DNA from 2 places in the Hydrogenophaga sp. YM1 genome. Region 2 is predicted to be linked to the other one. Evidence: predicted binding sites of a transcription regulator. Region 2 holds the regulator's gene; the other holds the start of a gene.
What was found. Region 2 encodes FNR, which switches genes on or off when oxygen is low (the NO sensors DNR and NnrR bind a similar motif). Its sites were predicted from a motif close to TTGATNNNNATCAA; they were not measured.

Region 1 (7,801 bases), 1.4 Mb from region 2:
GCTGGCGCCTGGGCCCTGTCGGGCACCGCCACGCAGGCCCAGGCCCGCGACAACGTTTACTGGTCCATCGGCGTCAACTCACCCGGCGTGAGTGTGGGGGTGTCCAACGCGCCCCCCGTGGTCTATGGCTACCCGTCCTACGGCTATCCGGTGTACGACCCCCGGCCGGTGGTGGTCTACCCGCGCCCCGTGATCGTTCACCCGCGACCGGTGGTGGTGCAGTCCTACCCGGTGTACGCCTATCCCCCGCAGTGGCGCCACGACCGCCCGCCCAAGCACTGGCGCAAGCACGGCTACCAACGCGGCTACCAGCACGGCTACCGCGACGGCCGCCGCGGCGGTTGGGACGACTGAGGCGCGTCCCGCCCCGCCACCGCTTCACATCGCGCGGAAGCGGTCGGCGTAGAGGCGGCTGACCACGAAGGCCTCGTCCAGGCCGCGCAGCGTCAGCCGCCACTTGCCCGCCTCGTCGCGGGTCACGCGATCGATGGCGTCCACCCGCACCACGGTGCCGCGGTGGATTTGCCAGAACACCTCGGGGTCGAGCTGCGGCAGCAGTTCCTTCAGCGGCGTGCGGATCAGGAACTCCCGCCCGCCCGTGAGCACCCGCACGTACTTGTCGGCCGCTTCGAAGGCCAGCACCTCGTCGATGGCGACCCGCTGCACCGCCGCGCCCACGCTGGCCATGAGGTGGCGCAGGCGCGGCGCGGACGAGGGCGCACCGCCGAGCAGCGCGCGCAGCCCGGTCCAGTCGGGCGCGGCGCTGGCGCCGCGCGCGCGCAGTGCGGCCTGCACGCGCGCCACGGTGCGCTGCAGCCGCTCGGCCTGCACGGGCTTGAGCAGGTAGTCCAGGGCCTGGGCCTCGAACGCCTGCACCGCGAACTCGTCGTGCGCGGTCACGAACACCAGCGCGGGCAGCGGCTGCTCGGCGGGCCAGTCGTCGGCCAGGGTGGCGGCGGCGTCCAGGCCGCTCAGGGCAGGCATGCGGATGTCCAGGAACAGCACGTCGGGGCGCAGCGCCAGGGCCTGCTGCACGGCGCTTTGGCCGTCGCCCACGCTGGCGAGCACCCGCAGCCCCGGCCAGGCGCGCGCCAATTCGGCTTGCAGGGCTTGCGCGAGCAGGGGCTCGTCTTCGGCGATGAGGGCGGTGGCGTTCATGGGGTGTCGGGCAGGGGAAGGAGCAGCCGCGCCTGCGTGCCCTGGCCGGGTGCGCTGTGCCACTCCAGGCGCGCGGCCGCGCCGTGCAGGGCCTGCAGGCGCTCGCGCACCTGCGTGAGGCCGAAGCCCTCGCGCGCCGGGGCCTCGCTGCCCACGCCGTCGTCGCTCACGCTCAGGCACAGGGTGCTGCCCTCGCGTTGCGCGGCCACGCGCAGCTCGCCGCCGCGCGCGCTGGGCTCCAGGCCGTGGCGGATGGCGTTCTCCACCAGCGGCTGCAGCAGCAGCGCCGGCACGGGCAGCGGCGCCAGGGTCTCGGGCAGCTCCAGGCGCACGCGCAGGCGCGGGCCCATGCGCATGCTCATGAGGCTGAGGTAGTCGTCCAGCCGGGCGAACTCGTCGCTCAGGGTGTGCTGGCCGCCGCGCGCGTCGCTGCGCGAGGCCGCGAGCGTGGCGCGCAGGAAGTGGTTGAGCCGGTCCAGCATGTCGATGGCGCGCGGCGGGTCGGTGGCGATGAGGGCGCGCAGGTTGGCCAGGGTGTTGAACAGCATGTGCGGCTCCAGCTGCGACTCCAGCAGGCGCAGCCGCGCCTCGCTGGCCTGGCGCTGGGCCTCCTCCTGCGCCAGTCGGGCCATGGCCAGCATCTCGCGGCTGCTGAAGTAGTAGGCGCCGAAGGCGCCGAGGGCCAGCGACATGAGCAGGAAGCCGACGGTGGCGCCTGGCAGGTTGTTCGCGCTGGCCAGCAAGGGCCGGCCGAGCAAGAGGTTGCCCAGCGTCAGGCCCAGCGCGTAGCCCGCGAACACGGCCACCACCACCAGCACCGCCATCGGCCGAACGCCGGGCCAGCCTTGGGGCGAGAGCAGGTAGCGCCCGCCGTCGATGCCGGCCCAGATGCACAGGCCGATGAGCTGCGAGTACAGCAGGGTGGGGGCGAAGTGGTCGCCCTTGATGGCGCTGATCGCCAGTGCCAGCACGGTGTTGAACACCGCGGCGATCAATACGCGGCGCGCCACGGTGCGGGGGGTGAAAGCGGCCATGGGCGCAGTATGCCGGGCCCCCGGTCAGGGGCGCTGGCCGCGGTCGCGTTGCAGGCGCTCGCGTTCCCGGTCCATCCAGTGCTCGTACAGGCCGCCGCCGCCCAGGCGCACCCACACGGCCAGGCCGTGGATCAGCAGGCCCAGGCCCCAGCCCAGGGCGGGGTAGACGGCCCAATCGCGCCCGCTGCGCAGCGAGAGGTAGACCAGGCCGGCGTTGACGGCGAGAAACACCAGGGCGTGCAGGGTCCAGCCCATGCGGGCGGCCACGCGCCGACGCGCGGTGCGTTCGAGGTCCTTGTCAATCGAGAGGGTGTTCATGGCGGGTTCTCCGGTGGGTGGGGGGATGGGTGAAGGTCACAGCAGCCCCAGCCACTGGCCCCAGACCAGTTGGCCCAGGTAGCGGCTGGGCAGCAGCGTGAGGGCGCCGGTGACGATGCAGGCGCTGAGGTACAGCGCGATCATGGTCAGCCGGTGCGAGCGGATGCGTCCGTGCCGCAGGTGCCAGAAGGCCAGGGCCAGCGTGCCCAGGGTGATGGGCACCAGCAGGTGGATGGGCGTGTAGCCGGCGAGGTTGGGCAGGCGGAAATCGCGGATGAACACGGCGGTGATCGCGACCATGAGCATCAGCGTGACCCAGGCGTAGCCGGCCGCGCGGTGCAGCACCGCGCGCGGGTGGCCGGCGCGGCGCGCCCACAGCGCCACCGGCCCGATGGCCAGGGCCGCGAGCGCGGCGCTGAGGTGGATGGCGATGACGGGGGTGAGCTGCATGGCGGTCTCCGGTGGGCGGGGGAGACCGCACTGTCGGCCGCCGGCCCCGCGTGCGCCACGGGGCTGAGACGAAACGGCGCGGGTGCGCCGTGAAACGCCGCCGCAGCGGCGCGAAATGCCCGCGCGAGGGAGCCCGCGCGAGGCGGTCAGCGCAAGAGGCTCGCGCGCGAGGCCGGGTCGAGAAGGGCGGGGCGAGAAGGGGCGAGGGGCGGGGCGAGTGGGAGGCGCCGGCCGCCCGGCCCTCAGTCCGCGGCGCTGCCGCGCGGCTGCAGGCGAAACACCTGCACCGCCTGGTGCATGACCTCGGCCTGCGACTGCAGCGAACTCGCGGCCGCGGCGAGCTGCTCCACCATGGCGGCGTTCTGCTGCGTCACCGAGTCGAGCTGGCCCACGGCCTGGTTGATCTGCGCGATGCCGCTGGATTGCTCGCGCGTGGCGTGCGTGATGTCGCCGATGAGCGCGTTGACCTGCTCCACCGCGCCCACCACCTGGGTCATGGTCTGGCCGGTGCCGTGCACCAGTTCGCTGCCGCGGCGCACCTGGTCGGCCGAGTCCTCGATCAGGGCCTTGATTTCCTTGGCCGCGTCCAGCGTGCGCTGCGCGAGGTGGCGCACCTCGCCGGCCACCACGGCGAAGCCGCGGCCCTGTTCGCCAGCGCGCGCGGCCTCCACCGCCGCGTTGAGCGCCAGGATGTTGGTCTGGAACGAGATGCCGTCGATGACCTGGATGATCTCGCCGATGCGCGCCGAGCCGCGGCTGATCTCGCCCATGGTGGTGACCACCTGCGACATGGCGCTGTTGCCTTCGCGCGCCACCGCGGCCGCGCGCTGCGCGAGCTGGGCCGCCTCCTGCGCGGTGCTGGCGCTCTGGGCCACGGTGCTGTTCATCTGTTCCATGGATGCGGCCGTCTGCTGCAGGTTGCCGGCTTGCGCCTCGGTGCGAGAGGACAGGTCGTGGTTGCCGCTGGAGATCTGGTGGCTGGCGACCTGCACGCCCTCGATTTCGTGGCGCACGTCGGCCACCACCGCCTGTAGGTTCACGTTGAGCTGGTTCAGCGCCACGGCCAGGTCGCCGAACTCGGCCGGGCCACGCAGGGCCAGGCGCGAGGTGAGGTCGCCCGCGGCCATGGTGTTGGCGAAGCGAACGGCCTGCGCCAGCGGCTGCACGGTCTGGCGCCGCAGCGCCCAGGCGGCGAACAGGGCGACCGCCAGCAGGGGCAGGGCCATGGCCAGGTGGGCCGCCAGGCCCAGGCGGGCGCCGATCTCGCCGACCAGCACGCCGGCCGCGGCCAGCGCCACGCAGACACCGCCGATGGCGCGGCCCAGGCTGGGCCGCAGCGCGCGCCTCAGCAGGCCGGACAGGCCTTTCTGCACCACCTGGCCGCGCCGCAGGCTCAATCGGTCCTGGCCCTGGTCGCGCTCGGCGCGCAGGCGGGCGTACAGGGCCTCGGCCGCCTGCACCTGCTCGCGCGTGGGCTTGGTGCGCACGGACATGTAGCCCACGGTGCGGCCGTCCTGCACCACGGGGGTGGCGTTGGCCATCACCCAGTAGTGGTCGCCGTTCTTGCGCCGGTTTTTCACCGGCGCCGACCAGGGCTGGCCCGAGCGCAGCGTCTCCCACATGTCGCGAAAGGCCTCGGGGGGCATGTCGGGGTGCCGCACGATGTTGTGCGGCTGGCCCATCAGCTCCTCGCGGCTGAAACCGCTGACCGCGACAAACGCCGGGTTGCAGTAGGTGATGTGGCTCTGCAGATCGGTGGTGGAGACCAGGGTGACGCCATCGGGGATGACGTATTCCTGTTGGGAGACGGGCAGGTTGGCGCGCATGAGATGGTGGTTGGGGAGGGGCGGCGCTGTGATCGGCCGCTTCACCCATGCGCTATCGGCATTACCTCGCCGATATGTAGTACCGCCTCAGGGCCCGGTGCGTTTTCCGGCGCCGGGTTTGACCCAGATCAAATCCTCTTGGCGTCGGGCGGCCAGGGGGTGGACGCCCCTGCGGGCGTTCAGGTGCGCTTGAAATAGGACTGGTAGATCCGCGCCGTGCCATCGCGCTGCACCAGCAGCACGTCGTAGGGGTCCTGGCGGCCGCCGTAGTCGGGGCCGTCCATGCCCGGGCTGCCCACCGGCATGCCGGGCACGGCCAGGCCCAGGGCCTGGGGCTTTTCGGCCAGCAGGCGGCGGATTTCGCGTGCGTTCACATGGCCTTCGACGACATAGCCGCCGATGAGGGCGGTGTGGCAGGAGCCGTAGCGTTCGGGCAGGCCCAGGCGGCGGCGCACGGCGGTGTTGCCGCTGTCGTAGACCTGCACGGTGAAGCCGTCGGCCTGCAGGTAGCTCACCCAGTCCTTGCAGCAGCCGCAGTTGGGGTCTTTCCAGACCTGCAGCGGGGGCAGGGGGGACTTGGCCTGGGCCAGGGCCCCGATGGGCAGGGCCAGGGCGGCGCTGGCCAACAGCAGTTGTCGACGGTTCGTGGCGGGCATGGTGTTGGTTCTTTCGGCTGTCCGGGGTGGCGCTGCGCGTGTGCGCAGCGCGCGGGAATGAGCCGCGGGGCGGGCGGGAAGTTCCCTGGCGCGGCTCAGGCGTTCGCCAGCTGCGCCTGGGCCTTGTCGATCCAGTACTGCAGGCTGTCGTGCAGTTCGTGCGAGCTGAACGAGCAGCTTTCGCCGTCGAACAGCGCGCTGGATTCGAGACGGTCCAGCAGATTGCCTAGCACCTCGGCGAAACGCGGTGGCAGGGCGGCGAGCAGGTCGTGCTGCGCGCGCAGGCGCTCGCTGGCCTGGGCGGGCGAGAGCGAGCCCTCGCGCAGGCCGGCAAGGGCATCGGCCACGGGTTGGAGCAGGGTAGGGGGGCGCATGGCGCTCAATTCTGCCGCGCCACCAAGGGCGCCACCGGCGGCGGCAGGGTCATGCCGCGCCGCTCCATCACGGCCCGCAGGCGGTCGGGGTGATCGGTGATGAGGCCGTCGACGCCCCAGTCGATCAGGCGCTCCATGTCGGGCACCTCGTTCACGGTCCAGGGGATCACGCGCAGGCCTTCCTGGCGCGCGCGCTCGACCAGCGTGCGGTTGAGGTCGTGGAAATGGGGCGACCACAAGCGCGCGCCGGCGGCGGCGAGCAGCGCCGGCGCGTCCTTGAAGTCGGCCTCGCGCAGGCCGGCGCTCCAGGTGCCGCTGTGCAGGGTGTTGAAGCGGGGCCGCTGCGCGCTCAGGAAGGCCAGTGGCAGTTCGGGCGCCAGGCGCTGGGCGATCTTGAGCAGGCCCCAGTCGAAGCTCTGCAGGCTGGTGCGCGAGGCCATGCCCTCGGACCGGACCACCTCGAGCACGGCGCGCACGAAGGCCTCGGGCTCGGGCGACTCCTGCGCGCGCTCGGGGTGGCGCTTGAGCTCGATGTTGAAGCGCGCGTGGTCGGCGCGCAGGCGCTTGACCCGTTCGAACACGGCGGCCAGCGTGGGGATGCGCTCGCCGTCCACTCCCTGCTGCTGCGCGAAATCGCGCGCGTAGCGGCTCGCGGGGTTGATGCGGCCAACGTCGAGCTCGCCGATCTGCGCCAGCGTGAGCTGGTGGAACGGTTGGCCGCGCGACTGCAGCCAGCGCCCCGAGGCGTCGCGGGTGATGTCGGGGTTGGCCGCGGTGTCGTGCGAGACGATGGGCACGCCCTCGGCGCTCAGCACCACGTCCAGCTCCAGCGTGCTCACGCCGATGGCGAGCGCGCGCTCGAAGCCGCTGAGCGTGTTTTCGGGCGCGAGGGCGCGCGCCCCGCGGTGGCCCTGCAGGTCGAAGGCCAGGGCGGCGCCCGCGCACCACATCGACAGGCCCAGGGCGGTGGTGCAGCTCCAGCGCAGCCAGGTCAGGCGCCGGGCGGCGGGTGGGGTGGGCAGCTGCATGGCGGTCTCCTTGCCGGGCCCGCTCGGTGCGGGCCTCTGATCGGGCGCATTCTCCCAGCGCGCGATGACCGCCTCAAGTCAATGCCCGAGGATCTTGGACAGGAAGTCCTTGCTGCGCTCGTTCTGCGGGTTGTTGAAGAACGCCTCGGGGGTGTTCTGTTCGACGATCTGGCCCTGGTCCATGAAGATCACGCGGTCGGCCACGGCCTTGGCGAAGCCCATCTCGTGCGTCACGCACAGCATGGTGATGCCCATGTTGGCGAGCTCGATCATCACGTCCAGCACTTCCTTGATCATCTCCGGGTCGAGCGCGGAGGTGGGCTCGTCGAACAGCATGATCTTGGGCGTGAGGCACAGCGCGCGCGCGATGGCCACGCGCTGCTGCTGGCCGCCCGACAGCTGCAGCGGGTACTTGCCGGCCTGCTCGGCGATGCGCACGCGCTTCAACTGCTGCATGGCGCGTTCCTCGGCCTCCTTCTTGGGCAGCTTGCCCACCCACATGGGCGAGAGCGTGAGGTTCTCCAGCACCGTGAGGTGGGGGAACAGGTTGAACTGCTGGAAGACCATGCCCACGTTCTTGCGCACCTGGTCGATGGCCTTGATGTCGTCCCGCAGTTCGACGCCGTCGACCTCGATGACGCCCTGCTGGTGTTCCTCCAGGCGATTGATGCAGCGGATCAGCGTGGACTTGCCCGAGCCCGACGGGCCGCAGATCACGATGCGCTCGCCCTTGGCGACGGACAGGTCGATGTCGCGCAGCACGTGGAAGTCGTTGCCGTACCACTTGTTGACCTTGTCGAAGCGGATGATGGCGGGGGATTGTTCTGGCATGTTGTGCTTTCAGCGCGCCTTGCTGGCGGCAAGCTGCTTTTCGACCCACAGGCTGTAGCGCGACATGGCGAAGCAGCCGGAGAAATAGATGAGCGTGATGAAGAAATAGGCCTCGAGCTTGAACGG
Region 2 (7,801 bases):
ACGCAGCATTCCACATTTTCTTGATGTGAAAAGCAAATTCCTCATCCCGAAACCCACGCCAGTGGCTGAGGCATGATGCGGACCACCCCGCCCCCGCCCACACCTTTCCCGTGACCTCCCTTCACCGTGCCACGGCCTACGCTTGCCTGGCCCTGAGCATGGCGCTCGTGGGCAGCTATGTGGCGCTGTCCAAGCCCCTGGTGCTGGTGTTTCCGGTGTTCCTGCTGGCCTGGCTGCGCTTCGGCATCGGCGCCCTGGCCATGTGGCGCTGGCTGCGCAAGCCCGCCGACGAGCCCCCCCTGAGCCCGCGCACGCGCGCCCTGCTCTTCCTCGAGTCCTTCCTGGGCAATTTCCTGTTCTCCATCTGCATGCTCTACGGCGTGAGCCTGACCACCGCCGTGGCCGCGGGCGTGGTGATGTCGTCCATTCCCGCCGTGGTGGCGGTGCTCAGCGCCATCTTTCTGCGCGAGCGCATCGGCGCGCGCAGCGCGGCGGGCATCGCCTGCGCGGCCTTGGGCATTGGCCTCTTTTCGCTCGACAAGGGCGCCGGCCCGGCCGTGGGCGGCGCCCAGGCCCTGCTCGGCAACCTGCTCGTGTTCGCAGCGGTGGTGTGCGAGGCGTCCTACGTGGTCATCGGCAAGCGCCTCACCGAGGGCCTGGGACCCAAGCGCATCTCGGCCATCATCAACCTCTGGGGGCTGGCGCTGGTCACGCCCCTGGGCGTGTGGGCCGCGCTGAGCTTCAACTTCGGCGCCGTGGCCCTGCCCACCTGGGGCCTGTTGGTGTTCTACGCGCTGGCGGCCAGTGTGTGGACGGTGTGGCTGTGGATGACCGGGCTCAAGACCGTGCCCGCCTCGCAGGCCGGCGTGTTCACCGTGATGCTGCCCATCAGCGCGGCGCTCATTGGCGTGGTCTTCATGGGCGAACGCCTCAGCGGCCTGCAGCTGCTGGCTTTTGGCATCGCTCTGCTGGGCCTGGTGCTGGCCACACTCCCGAGCCGTACCAAGACCTGACGCCGGGCGGCGGTCTTCACAAGCACCACAGACCCGTCGGTTGGGTGATCCCCATCCACAGGGCCCAGCCCGAGGCCAGCAGCAGCGCCAGCCCCGCGAGCCGGATGCCCCAGGCGCCCGAGCGCGCCTCGCGCAGGCGCAGCAGCAACCAGGGCCCGGCGAACAGCGACACGGACGAGCCGATGGCGAACAGCGCCATCACCGCCGCGCCCTGCACCGCGTCGGCCGAGAGCGAGGCCACCAGCAGCGCCGAATAGAGCAGACCGCAGGGCATGAGCGCCCAGCCGAAGCCCAGCACCCAGGGCGCGCGCGGGCCCAGGCGGGCGATGGCGGGTTTCGCGCGGCGCCAGATGCCCTGGCCCATGCCGTCAACCCACGCCGGCTGGCGCGCCCGCCAGAGCAGCCAGGCGCCCAGCAGCAGGGCCGCGACGTGGAACATGGTCCACAGCGGCCGGATCACCTGCGTGTGCGCGCCCAGCCAGGCCAGCCCCTGCACCGAGCCCGCCGCCAGCGCTCCCACGCTGGCGTAGCCAGCGACGCGGCTGAACTGGAACGCCAGCAGCGCGCGCGTGCCGCGCTCGCCGGCCGCACGGCCGATGCCCGCGCAGGCCGCGCCGCACATGGCGATGCAGTGCGGCCCGCCCACCAGGCCCATGAGCAGCGCCGTGATCAGCAGTGAACCGGACATCGGTGCGCTCAGAGAATCCTTGAAAACCGCGCGCGGTCCTGGTCGGCCTGCAGGTGGCGGTCGAACACCATGGCGATCGCGCGCACCAGGTACCAGCCGGTTTCGGTCACCTGCACGCCCTGCTCGTCCATGGTGACCAAGCCCTCGTCCACGAAGGGCTCGAGCGCGCGCAGCTCGTTGGCGAAGTAACGGCGACTGTCGATCAGGTGCCCCAGGTCGATGGCCTCGAACTGCAGTTCGCCCTGGCACATCAGGGACATGATCACCGCACGGCGCAGCACGTCGTCGCGCGTGAGCGCCAGACCACGCACGATGGGCAGGCGGCCCTGGTCGAGCAGGTCCACGTACTCGTCCAGGGTCTTGGCGTTCTGGCTGTAGGTGGCGCCCACCCGGCCGATGGCCGACACGCCGAGCGCGATGAGGTCGCAATCGGGCTGGGTGCTGTAGCCCTGGAAGTTGCGGTGCAGCCGGCCCTGGCGCTTGGCCACGGCCAGGGCGTCGTCGGGAAGGGCGAAGTGGTCCATGCCGACGTAAACGTAGCCCGCCGCGCGCAGGATGTCCAGCGAGGCCGAGAGCATGGCCAGCTTGTCGGCCGCGCCCGGCAACTCGGCCGCCACGATGCGCCGCTGCGGCTTGAAGCGCGCCGGCAGGTGCGCGTAGGCGTACAGCGCCACGCGGTCCGGCCGCAGGGCCTGCAGCTGCGCCAGCGTGCGCCGGAAGGACTCGGGCGTCTGCAGCGGCAGACCGTAGATCAGGTCCACGTTGACCGACTCGAAGCCGATCTGCCGCGCCGCGTCGACCAGCGCGAACACCTGCTCGGCCGGCTGCACGCGGTGCACGGCCTTCTGTACGGCGGGATCGAAGTCCTGCACACCGAAGCTCAGGCGGTTGAAGCCCAGGCGGTGCAGCGCGCGCAGGCGTTCGGCGCTCACGGTGCGCGGGTCCACCTCGATGGAGTACTCGCCGCCCGGCGCGAGCGCGAAGTGGCGCCGCAGCATGGCCATCAGGTCTTCCAGCTCGGCATCGCTCAGGAAGGTGGGCGTGCCGCCCCCCAGGTGCAACTGGGACACCGACTGGCCCGCGCCCAGGTGCTCGATCTGCAGGTCCAGCTCGCGCGAGAGGTGGCGCAGGTACTCGGCGCCGCGCGAATGGTGTTTTGTAATAACTTTGTTGCAAGCGCAGTAGTAGCACACCGATTCGCAGAACGGGATGTGCACATACAGCGACAGCGGCAGCGCCATCGACCCGGCCCGCCGCTGTCCCAGCGCCAGACGGTAGTCCTGCTCGGTGAAGGCCTCCACGAAGCGGTCGGCCGTGGGATAGGAGGTATAGCGCGGCCCCGGAACGTCGAAGCGACGCAGCAGTTCATCGGGGATCACATGGCTCACGGCGGGTCCTTCTGGCATGGCCCCACTGTGCCGGCTGGCGGGCCCAGACGCCTTGATCCTGGTCAAGCGGCTCTGTGATCCCGAACCCAAAGGGGTATGCTCGCTCCCTGTCATGCACTCAGGAACGACGCACATGGACGCGCAACGCATCAAAGTGGCGTGCTCAAGCTGCAACCTTCGCGAACTCTGCCTGCCCATGGGCCTGAGCGCAGAGGAAATGGGCCAGCTCGACACACTGATTTCCTCCCGCAAGCGCGTCAAGCGCGGCGAAGCCCTGTTCTCCGTCGGCGATCGCTTCACCTCGCTCTACGCCGTGCGCTCGGGCTTCTTCAAGACCTGCGTGACCACCGCCGACGGGCGCGACCAGGTCACGGGTTTCCAGATGGCGGGCGAGATCATCGGCCTGGACGGCATCGTGAGCGACCACCACGCCTGCGACGCGGTGGCGCTGGAAGACGCCGAGGTCTGCGTCATGCCCTTCAACCAGGTCGAAGAGCTGTCGCGCCAGTTCACCCCGCTGCAACACCACGTGCACCGCATCATGAGCCGCGAGATCGTGCGCGACCACAGCGTGATGCTGCTGCTGGGCAGCATGCGCGCCGAGGAGCGGCTGGCGGCCTTCCTGCTCAATCTGGTGCAGCGCCTGCAGGCGCGTGGTTTCTCGCCGTCCGAGTTCAACCTGCGCATGACGCGCGAGGAGATCGGCAGCTACCTGGGCATGAAGTTGGAGACGGTGAGCCGCACCTTCTCCAAGTTCGTCGACGACGGCATCATCGACGTCAAGCAGCGCTACGTGCACATCAAGGACACCGAGGCGCTGCGGCGCATCGTCAATCCGCAGACCTGCTCCTGAGCGCTTCCTGCGGCGGCAAGGCCAGCCACAGGCTCAGGCTGCAGGCGACGGCCGTCACCGCCCAGAACACGAAGAAGGCCACCGTGTAGACGGCGGGGCGCGACCAGTCGAGCGCGACGCCCTGCCAGTGCAACTCGCCCGGGTCCACCACCGCGAACACCAGCATCTCCAACACGCCGGCCATCAGGAATGACGGCCAGCCCACCCACATCCAGCGGCGGCCCATGTCAGTGGCCACCCTCGCGGACCACGGGCGAGGCCGCGTGGTTGCGCGCCTGGTGCGCGGGCTGCAGGCCGATCAGCGCCTCGTCGCGCTGCGGGCCCTGCAGGCGGCGTGCCTGCTCCAGTGTGGCCTGGTAGGCGGCCTTGTCGAGCACCGGGTCGGCGCCCTCGATGGCGATGACGGCGGTGCCGATGGCCGCCACCACCACCACCAGCGGCCCGCCCACCACCAGCCACATGGGGCCCACGCGCCACCAGGGCTCGGGCGCGTCGGTGCTCATCGGATCGGGGTTCATGGGGTCTCCTGCGAAAGCGTCATCGGGGAACGAGGAAGGTGCTCTTCTCACGCACCCGCACGCGCTCGTCCTGGGCGGCGCGCACTTCGAACTGGATGGGGTGCGAGCCGCTCGCGGCCACCCCGGGCGGCACCTGGACCCGCGCGGCGACGGCGCGCACCTCGGCGGGCGCCACCTCCACACGATCGCCAGACGCCAGGGCGATGCCCGGCAGGCCCTCCACGCGCAGTTCGTAGGTCTGCGCCACCTCGGTGGCATTCATGATCTGCAGCCGGTAGACGTTCTCGACGCGGCCTTGCTCCACCTCGCGCGCCAGCGCGCCGCGGTCGCGGATCACGTCCACCTTGAGCGGCGTGCGCAGCCACAGGCTGCCCAGCACCGCCAGCGACACCGCCAGCAACACGCCGCTGTAGACCAGCACGCGCGGGCGCAGGGCGCGGCGCAGCATCTGCGCGCGGTTCCAGCCCTTGGCGACACCGTTCTGCGTGGCAAAGCGGATCAGGCCACGCGGGTAGCCGACCTTGTCCATCACCTCATCGCACACGTCCACGCAGGCGGCGCAGCTGATGCACTCGTACTGCAGGCCTTTTCGGATGTCGATGCCGGTGGGGCAGACCTGCACGCACAGGGTGCAATCCACGCAACTGCCCAGGCCGAGGGCCTTGGGGTCGGCCTTGCGGCTGCGCGCGCCACGCGGCTCGCCGCGCGCCTCGTCGTAAGTGACGATCATCGTGTCGCGGTCGAACATGGCGCTCTGGAAGCGCGCGTAGGGGCACATGTACTTGCACACCTGCTCGCGCAGGAAGCCCGCGTTGCCGTAGGTGGCCAGGCCGTAGAACAGGATCCAGAAGGTCTGCCAGGGCCCGAGCGACAGGCTGGCCACCAGGCCCGCGAGCTCACGGATCGGCGTGAAGTAGCCGACGAAGGTGAAGCCCGTCCACAGCGCCAGCGCGCCCCACAGCCCGTGCTTGAGCGCGCGTTTGCCGAACTTGGCCGCGCTCATGGGCGCGGCGTCCAGGCGCAGCCGCGCGGAGCGATCGCCCTCGACCCGGCGCTCGATCCACATGAAGATTTCCGTGTACACCGTCTGCGGGCAGGTGAAGCCGCACCACAGGCGCCCGGCCACCGCCGTGAACAGGAACAGCGCCAGCGCCGAAATGACCAGCAGCCCGGTGAGGTAGATGAAGTCCTGCGGATACAGGATCAGGTCGAACAGGTAGAAGCGCCGCGCCTCCAGGTCGAACAGCACGGCCTGACGGCCGTTCCAGGGCAACCAGGCCAGGCCGTAGAACACCAGCTGCGTGGCCCACACGAAAAACCAGCGCCAGCGCGCGAACACGCCAGTGACCGAGCGCGACTGAATCTTCTCCTGCGCGGCATAGAGCGAAACGACGATTTCCTCGTCGTCGCCGGGCGGCGCGGGCTGGATCGGAATGGTCTTCATGTCGTCTGGCGGGCCCGACGCGCGGGCCGCCGCCGGGTCCTCAGGGTTTGGCGGGCCGGTTCGACAGGCCCCACACGTAGGCCGTCAGCACGCGGATCTGGTCGGCGTTGAGCAGCTGGTTCTGCGCCGGCATGCGGTTGTCGATGCCGTTGGTGATGGCGCGCACGATGGCCTCCTCGCCCCAGCCGTGCAGCCACACACCGTCGGTGAGGTTGGGCGCGCCCAGCGCGGTGTTGCCCTTGCCGTCCATGCCGTGGCAGGCCGCGCAGGCGGCGAACTTGGTTCGGCCCTGCGAGGCGCGCACGCGGTCGTGCGGGCTGTTGGACAGGCTGAGCACGTAGTGGGCGACGTTGCGCACATCGTCGGCGCTGCCCACGGCAGCGGCCATGGGCGGCATCACGCCGTGGCGGCCCTGGGTGATGGTGGTCTCGATGGCCGCGGGCTCGCCGCCGTGCAGCCAGTCGCCGTCGGTGAGGTTGGGGAAGCCCTTGGAGCCGCGCGCGTCCGAGCCGTGGCACTGGGCACACTGGTTCATGAACAGGCGCTCGCCGATCGCCATGGCCTGCGCATCGCCGGCCAGGCGCTCGGGCGGCTGGTCGTGGAACTGCGCGTACAGCGGCGCGATGGCTTCCTGGTGGCGCTGCACCTCGACGGTGTGCTGGCCGCTGGAAGTCCAGCCCAGCACGCCCGCGTAGCGGCCGTACATGGGGTACAGCAGGCCATAGGCCAGGGCGAAAACGATGGTGATGACGAACAGCCAGACCCACCAGCGCGGCAGCGGGTTGTTGAGTTCGCGCAGGTCGCCGTCCCACACGTGGCCGGTCGTGTTGTCCTGGCCCGGCTTGACCTTGGTGGTGCCGGCCACCCACAGCAGCACGCCGCAGGCCAGGATGCTGACCACCGTGATGGCGCCGACGTAGATGGACCAGAAGTCGCTGGTGAAATCGCTCATGATGGTTCCCGTGTGTGGGGGTGGCTCATTCGTCCTGGAACGGCAGGCGGGCCGCCTCGTCGAAGCGCTCGCGGTTGCGGCGCGACCAGGCCCAGGCCACGATGCCCAGGAAGACCAGCAGGCTGATGACGGTAACGATGGAACGCAGGGCGTTGATGTCCATGGCAGCCTCTCCTTATTTCAAGGCGGTGCCCAGCACCTGCAGGTAGGCGATGAGCGCGTCCATCTCGGTCTTGCCCTTCGCCGCCTCGCTGGAGGCGGTGATCTCCTCGTCGCTGTAGGGCGCGCCCAGGGTGCGCAGCGCCTTCATGCGCGCCGGCAGGCCAGCGGCGTCGACGGGTTTCTTCTCCAGCCAGCTGTAGGCCGGCATGTTGGACTCGGGCACCACGTCGCGCGGGTTGTTCAGGTGGATGCGGTGCCATTCGTCGCTGTAGCGGCCGCCCACGCGCGCCAGGTCGGGGCCGGTGCGCTTGCTGCCCCACTGGAAGGGGCGGTCGTAGACGAACTCGCCGGCCACCGAGTAGTGGCCGTAGCGCAGGGTCTCGGCCTGGAAGGGGCGGATCATCTGCGAGTGGCAGTTGTAGCAGCCTTCTTTCACGTACACGTCGCGGCCCGCGAGCTGCAAGGCGGTGTAGGGCTTGAGCCCTTCCACCGGTTGCGTGGTGGATTTCTGGAAGAACAGCGGCACGATCTCGACCAGGCCGCCGACCGAGACCACCAGGACGATCAGCACGATCATCAGGAAGTTGCTGGTCTCGATGCGCTCGTGCGTGAAGCCGGTGGGTTTGTCTTGTTGCGACATGCGATTCACCTCAGGCGTGGGCGGGTTGGGCGGCCGGAATGCGCACCGGCTCGATGCGGCCGTTGCGCGCCGTCATCACCGTGTTCCAGAGCATCACGCACATGCCGGCCAGGTACAGCAGGCCCCCGGCCAGGCGGATGACG

Region 1: JNX00_RS07655 (PAS domain-containing methyl-accepting chemotaxis protein) is a predicted target of FNR. The motif match lies at 4,905-4,918, and genes of this name have one in related genera.

The regions. Positions count from the first base shown of each region.
Region 1 is NZ_CP070223.1:1,591,142-1,598,942, forward strand. It holds gene JNX00_RS07630 (hypothetical protein) at 1-354, shown strand, start outside; gene JNX00_RS07635 (LytTR family DNA-binding domain-containing protein) at 379-1,158, opposite strand; gene JNX00_RS07640 (histidine kinase) at 1,155-2,192, opposite strand; gene JNX00_RS07645 (2TM domain-containing protein) at 2,217-2,510, opposite strand; gene JNX00_RS07650 (DUF2306 domain-containing protein) at 2,547-2,960, opposite strand; gene JNX00_RS07655 (PAS domain-containing methyl-accepting chemotaxis protein) at 3,203-4,786, opposite strand; gene JNX00_RS07660 (DUF411 domain-containing protein) at 4,966-5,442, opposite strand; gene JNX00_RS07665 (hypothetical protein) at 5,538-5,816, opposite strand; gene JNX00_RS07670 (glycerophosphodiester phosphodiesterase) at 5,822-6,844, opposite strand; gene JNX00_RS07675 (amino acid ABC transporter ATP-binding protein) at 6,923-7,675, opposite strand; gene JNX00_RS07680 (amino acid ABC transporter permease) at 7,685-7,801, opposite strand, start outside.
Region 2 is NZ_CP070223.1:2,991,532-2,999,332, forward strand. It holds gene JNX00_RS14025 (DMT family transporter) at 111-1,013, shown strand; gene JNX00_RS14030 (sulfite exporter TauE/SafE family protein) at 1,030-1,701, opposite strand; gene hemN (oxygen-independent coproporphyrinogen III oxidase) at 1,710-3,107, opposite strand; gene fnr (fumarate/nitrate reduction transcriptional regulator Fnr) at 3,223-3,942, shown strand; gene JNX00_RS14045 (hypothetical protein) at 3,920-4,180, opposite strand; gene JNX00_RS14050 (hypothetical protein) at 4,170-4,460, opposite strand; gene ccoG (cytochrome c oxidase accessory protein CcoG) at 4,480-5,904, opposite strand; gene ccoP (cytochrome-c oxidase, cbb3-type subunit III) at 5,945-6,856, opposite strand; gene JNX00_RS14065 (cbb3-type cytochrome c oxidase subunit 3) at 6,882-7,019, opposite strand; gene ccoO (cytochrome-c oxidase, cbb3-type subunit II) at 7,032-7,658, opposite strand; gene ccoN (cytochrome-c oxidase, cbb3-type subunit I) at 7,669-7,801, opposite strand, start outside.